DNA from 2 places in the Neobacillus sp. FW104-15D2 genome. Region 2 is predicted to be linked to the other one. Evidence: riboswitches for the same ligand, from Rfam matches in the RefSeq annotation. Region 2 holds a riboswitch; the other holds the start of a gene.

Region 1 (3,421 bases), on a different contig from region 2:
AAGCTCAAAAGTTTTACGTGAAGACAATGTCAGAGCAAGAGAAGGATCCGTTTCCATTAAGAGATCTGTAAGGATGGAATAACCTTCAGGATTTTTCTCCAGGTCCTGTATTAAAAAATGAAGCAGGTTTAAAAACTCTATATGATAGTCCGTTCTTTCCATTTTTAATTCATCCGCAGCCTGCATGGAGGTTAGGCCAATAATCTGGTGGCCGGTAAGTCTTAAGCTAAGTACTAATGGATTCAGGCCTTCTCCTTTTTCAAGACAGGAAGTAAGTTCAATAAAGAGCTTTTTTCCAATTTCGGCTCTGTCCATACTATGCTTTCTTAAAACATGTTTAAGCCATTGATGGGTTTCTTTTCCCTTCTGTATAGGAATGTATTTGTTTTCCTGATACACAAGATTGGAGACAACCTGGACAAGTAAGGATATTCTCTCCCACACCAGTTGTGTTAAAGGTTGGTATTTTAAACCCTCTAGATAGATAGGCATGGGCCGTTTCTTAAGCAGCAATTCAAGAAAGGCATTTCCTTTTTCAGTCAGTGTATAATGCTGAGGCTCTAATTCTGATTGCAGAATATAACCTTGTTGAAACATGGAGTGGACTGCCTCTTCTAATGAACTTCTTGTTAAAGTCATAAAGACACCAAAAAATTTGGTTAGGGAGAAAAGGTGGGCATCCTGTATGGTTTGAGCTGACTTTTTTCCTTTTAAAAGGTGATAGACTGAATAGATTGTCCGTTCCCCGTTTAACTGCTTTAAACAGTATAGAATGATCAAATCAAAATAAGCCATATTTCCACCCCCCTTAATCTTCTGAAGATTAATCACATGCCTGTGAAAGTGTTTTTACGTGCTTTTTCTTTCCCTCTATTTTAACATGAAACATAATGAACTGCTGTTGTTTATTGTTGAAAAATGAAGAAATATGAAGGTGAAACCCTTGCGTGATAAGCATTCTCATTACATTTACTATTGAAAAGTTAGACATTCAGTTTTACAATAGAAAGTGAGGAATACGTTTCCATGAAACCATGGAAATAGGGTTTGAATATCTGCTTAATTTACTGGGAGGTTTTTTACATGGCAAAGTATACAATTGTTGACAAAGAAACTTGCATCGCATGTGGTGCCTGTGGAGCAGCGGCTCCAGACATCTATGATTATGATGATGAAGGCATTGCATATGTAACTCTTGATGACAACGAAGGTATCGTTGAAATTCCGGATGTATTAGAGGACGACATGATGGATGCTTTCGAAGGCTGCCCAACAGACTCTATTAAAGTTGCTGAACAGCCATTTGACGGCAACCCTACTAAGTTCGAATAATTCCAATTTTTAAAATATACTTAAAGCTGCCCTCCAATCCAGTTGGAGGGCTCTTATTGTTCACAAATACACAAAGCGGCAGGAATCTCCTGCCGCTTAGATTCATTATCTATTATTCGACCTTGCAAAAATGTTGCTCTTTAATGGAATGCGTGACACTCAACAATAAAAGTTAACTGCCACTTTATATAATTAAGCACTCTGTTTAGCAATCCAAGGCTGCATTTTAAAGAAAAGCAGCAAAAAGATGAATGACATGATAATTCCTTTTGCCAAATTAAAAGGCAATATGGCTGTTGTCACCATTTTATAAGTTGCATCGGTTGACATCGCTGGTGAATGAAGGAAAAACGTGTATGCAGGCAATATAACAAAGTAATTAAGAACACTCATCATTATTGCCATGATAATGGTACCAATTACCAATGAAATAGTCATTCCTTTTTTAGATTTCAGTTTTATATACAAAAAGTATACTGGCAATACAAACAGTACTCCTGCTACAAAGTTAGCAATATGCCCAACTGGTACACCAGTTGCACTTCCTGTCGCGAAGTAATTTAGAATGTTTTTGAATAACTCCACCAAAACACCCGCAAGCGGGCCAAAAATTAAAGCTGCGATCAATGCAGGAATGTCGCTAAAATCAATCATTAAAAAATTAGGAAATGGCGGCAGCGGAAAATTTAAAAGCATTAGGATATACGCTAAACCGCTTAACATTCCAATTGATACAGTTGCTTTAACACTTAGTTTTTTCATTTTTCCTCTCTCCTTTGTGATCCATCCACTTCAGAAGAAAGGTTCAGCAATAAGCAATGTTGCCTTTTAAAAATAAAATCCCCCAAGTTTATGACTTGAGGGAGAATAAAAGGCACTCACGCTTAATAAACGTTCAAAACCTGCTTTTTTGAACGTTTGCGGAACCTCCATCTTCTCCCATCCAGACTTTACTGTCGGCTTTGGAATCTCACCAAATCCTGCCAAAAGGCTCGCGGGCTTAGAGAATATTATCTCATCACCGCCGGTCGGGAATTTCACCCAGCCCCGAAGATAGACCTATATTATGTTATACGAACTCATTATACTAAATGTAAGAAATTGTGTGAAGAAAAAACATTTTAGAAAAACTTGGCATCCGCCAAGTCCTTTTAGCGGATGCCCTAGTTTTACTTATGCGTTCAGAATTTATGGATATAAATTCTGATTAGCGAAAAGAGGCTGGATTTTTCTCCAGCCTGCATCCGTTGGCAAAAAATACAATTTTTTAACCAAATTATTTTTGGAATGAACCTAAATCGAGAACCTGATTAGGAAAAATAACATCTGAGGAGAGCCTATTCAGTTCCTTTAGTTTTTCAATCCCCAGGTGTGTTTCTTTGGAAATGGAAATAAGGGTGTCACCCTTTCTCACAATATATTGCTTGCCTGATTCTTGCTGAATCTTCAGCACCTGCCCCGGAAGAATTTTGTCTCCAGTCATGTTATTTATTTTTTTGATCAATTCAGCATCAGAATGGTTATTTTCGGCAATTGTCCAAAGTGTATCACCATGTAAAACGGTATATGAGATTACCTGAATACCTTTCTGATCCCCGTTTGCCTTTTGTTCCACTTCTTTTTCTTCATATCTGGATAGTGCCTCCATAGCACCTTCGGAATTCTTAATGCTGCCTGCATGAACTGTTTCGCCTACTTGAGCTAACCCAAGAACCATTTCAGGATTTAAAGCATGTTTTTTATCAAATGTCCATTCGGTTTCATGTACTTCAAAGTGCAAATGGACACCTGTGGATTCACCTGTAGTCCCCATAAGCCCAATCAGGGCTCCCCGCTTTAACTGTTGTCCTTCCATTACGAGACGTTTGCTCAGATGAGCATATACAGTCACAAAATTGCTGGGATGCTTTACAAAAATAACATTTCCATATGTATCCGATAAATATGACTTCTCCACGACTCCATCGTCTACTGAATATATTTTAGTACCAATGTTTCCGGCTATATCAATCCCTTTATGTTCGCCATGCCTTGTCCCAAATTTATCAGTAATGACCCCGTCAGCGGGCCATTTCCATTCGAGGCTGGT
Region 2 (3,421 bases):
TGCAGAATAAAGCGGTACAAGCTGTTATTTGGGGGCTGCATCAGGAAAAAAATACGTTTTTTACTTCGGAAGAGCATGACTGGATCGAGGAATATTTCCTGCCAACATTTTTGGATCCTGACTACTTTATTAAAGAGAAAATTTCATATGTTAAAAAACCTTCCTACGGGCGGGAAGGGGATACAGTTGAAATATTCAGCGGAAAGGGGCTGATCGAGCATCCTGCACCACAGCTGAGCTATACGGAATTTTTGCCTGTGTACCAGCAGTTTGTAAATATGCCCTCCATTCACTTTAAAAGTGAAAAAGGGATACAGAAAGGACATCTGCTGATCGGCAGCTTTCTCCTCAATGGGGCTCCGTCAGCCATAGGTTATAGAGTTGGTGAAAGGATTACCAATAATTTGTCCTATTATATGCCAATTGGTATCAGGCACGGAGGGTAGAAGATGTGGATCTTGCATAAGATTTTTTCTAGGATAAGCAAAATTAGTCTGCTGCAGGCCTCCGGACTTGCACTTTCTCTTATTTTAATTAGCAGTTTTACGATGAGGATTGCTGAACCAGAGACATTTCCGCGTTTTATTGATGCACTTTGGTGGACCATGACCACATTAGTGACAGTTGGCTACGGCGATTTTTTCCCGAAAAGTGATTTTGGAAGAATCTTTACAATGCTGCTTATCTATACGTTCGGAATAGGCGCAATGGGTGTCATAATTGGTAAGATATTTGAAAGTCTAAGTGTTTACCGCAAGCTGAAGGAGGAAGGGAAATTGACCTATTCAGGAAAAGGACATTACATATTGATAGGATCCTCCAGAGAAAAACTGGAGAATGTTCTTGGGGAAATTATCAGCAGCGGCCAAAAGTGCGATATTATTGTGGTTGACCATGCTGAGCGTGCACCATCTGAGCATGACCGTCTTCATTTTATTTCGGGGAACCCAGCTGAAGAAGAAGTGCTTTTAAAGGCTAATATTCTCGCTGCCAAATCAGTAGCCATTTTTTCCGATGACCGGAATGACCATCCGGAATATGCGGACGGAAAATCTTTACTGATTGCATCAAGAGTTGAACACTTATCCCAAAAATATAACAAGAGTATTTATACGATAGTTGAAATTAAAAAGGATACCCACATCTCGTTATTTGAACATGCTAATGTAGATGAATTTATCCTTTCAAATGATTCGATTTCAAAGCTTATGGCACAAGCGGCCATTAACCACGGTTCCAGCAAACTATTTAGACAGCTTTTAAGCAATGCGGACGGAGATAATCTCTACGAGGTAACAAAAAAGCCCCACTGGGCAACATATAAAGACGCAGCAATAGAGCTTTTCAATACAGGAGCAACATTAATTTCGGATGGCGGTTCTCTTGACCTCGCCAAAAGGCATAAAGAACTTATTCCCGAAAACGCCAAGCTATATGTCATTTGTGATGAAGAAACCTATCTTAAAATAAATCGTTAAAGGATGCCGGCTGGTGTCTAATTATTTGGCATTCATTTGTCCTCAACATAAAAAACAAACAATATGTTTTTACAATTATTTTTTTTATGCTAAACTAATATAGAATTTAAATAAATACCTATAGTGCAGTTTAATTTGTCCTTCGGGGTCGGGTGAAAATCCCAACCGGCGGTAATGAAGAAATTCTTAGCCCGCGAGCCTTTTTGGCAGGATTTGGTGTGATTCCAAAGCCGACAGTACAGTCTGGATGGGAGAAGGACATGGGTAAGTATATAGTAGAGGTCTGTCCAATTTTTGATATGGATGAGGCTTATTTTGATATACTTTTCATCTCATAAATCTCCCAAAAAACCCTTCAGGCCTCTGAAGGGTTTTATTTTGGATTGGAATAAGGTGAAAAAATGTTTACTGGAATTATTGAAGATATCGGCTCGGTTGTTTCCTTACATTCAAGCGGCAACAGCATGGTTCTTACGATTGAATCAAAAAAAATAGTGGGAGATGTCCATCTTGGCGACAGTATTTCTGTAAATGGCGTTTGTTTAACTGTAACGAGATTTACTTCAAGCACCTTTACTGTTGATGTTATGCCAGAAACAATGAAGGATACCTCGCTAAAAATGTTAAATTCCGGTTCCCCAGTAAATCTGGAACGTGCAATGAGTGCTAATGGAAGATTTGGCGGCCATTTTGTTTCCGGCCATATTGACGGTACCGGGAGGATTATGAAAAAAGAGCATAAGGATAATGCTGTTTATTACATGATTGAGCTAGAAGAGTCACTAAGCAAATTTTGCATTCCAAAGGGTTCAATTGCAATAGATGGGACTAGTCTTACCATCTTTGGTTTAGAAAAAAACCAGGTGACAGTATCCCTGATTCCGCTCACTCATCAGGACACAGTCCTGGGACGAAAAAATCCCGGTGACATCGTTAATATTGAAAATGATTTGATCGGAAAGTACATTATCCACCAAATGGAGGGAAAAACTCCGAAAAAGGGGCTTTCGATGGACTTTCTGGCTGATAACGGATTTTATTAGAGGGGGCTGAGAATATGTTTAACACCATTGAAGAGGCAATCGACGATCTTAAAAAAGGCAAGCCGATCATCGTGGTTGACGATGAAGATAGAGAAAATGAAGGCGACCTTATTGTCTTATCAGAAAAAGCGACCCCTGAAGCCATTAACTTTATGGCGACTCATGGCCGTGGGTTAATTTGCGTTACAATAACAGAGGAAATTGCCAATCGTTTAGATCTTCATCCTATGGTTGAAGTAAATACTGATAATCATGGAACGGCTTTTACTGTCAGTATCGACCATAAAACCACCACCACAGGTATTAGTGCTTATGAAAGATCCTTCACAATATTGGAGCTCTTAGATCAAAATTCTGTTCCTGGGGATTTTAGAAGACCTGGCCACGTTTTTCCAATCGTAGCAAAGCCGGGCGGTGTCCTAAGACGTGCCGGGCATACTGAGGCGTCGGTGGATTTGGCAAAATTATGCGGTGCAGCACCATCAGGTGTAATCTGTGAAATCATGAAGGATGACGGAACAATGGCTCGTGTTCCTGATCTTATTGAAATCGCATCAAAGCATGATCTGAAGCTCATAACTATTGCTGAATTAATCAGGTACCGAAATAGGAATGAAAAGCTCGTAAAACGAGAAGTGGAAGTAAAAATGCCCACTGCATTTGGTGAGTTTAAAATGATAGGGTATTCAAATCCTATTGATAACCGCGAGCATGTTGCGCTTGTTAAAGGAGAATGGAAAGAAGGCGAGCCTGTTTTAGTCAGAGTCCATTCTGAGTGTTTAACAGGAGATGTTTTTGGCTCTCACCGCTGCGATTGCGGCCCTCAGCTTCATGCGGCCCTTTCTCAAATTGAAAGAGAAGGCAACGGAGTTCTTGTTTATATGCGCCAGGAAGGACGCG

The links. Region 2 has a riboswitch for FMN ahead of ribE (riboflavin synthase). Riboswitches for the same ligand answer to the same signal wherever they lie in the genome.
Region 1: linked by a shared signal. The riboswitch ahead of AC3WR0_RS16130 (ECF transporter S component) and the one ahead of ribE (riboflavin synthase) in region 2 are both predicted to bind FMN.

The regions. Positions count from the first base shown of each region.
Region 1 is NZ_JBYTCJ010000020.1:52,965-56,385, reverse strand. It holds gene AC3WR0_RS16140 (YpbB family protein) at 1-795, opposite strand, end outside; gene AC3WR0_RS16135 (ferredoxin) at 1,084-1,332, shown strand; gene AC3WR0_RS16130 (ECF transporter S component) at 1,525-2,094, opposite strand; FMN riboswitch at 2,260-2,391, opposite strand; gene AC3WR0_RS16125 (peptidoglycan DD-metalloendopeptidase family protein) at 2,609-3,421, opposite strand, start outside.
Region 2 is NZ_JBYTCJ010000005.1:112,564-115,984, forward strand. It holds gene AC3WR0_RS06280 (glutathionylspermidine synthase family protein) at 1-446, shown strand, start outside; gene AC3WR0_RS06285 (potassium channel family protein) at 450-1,478, shown strand; FMN riboswitch at 1,613-1,741, shown strand; gene ribE (riboflavin synthase) at 1,880-2,521, shown strand; gene AC3WR0_RS06295 (bifunctional 3,4-dihydroxy-2-butanone-4-phosphate synthase/GTP cyclohydrolase II) at 2,536-3,421, shown strand, end outside.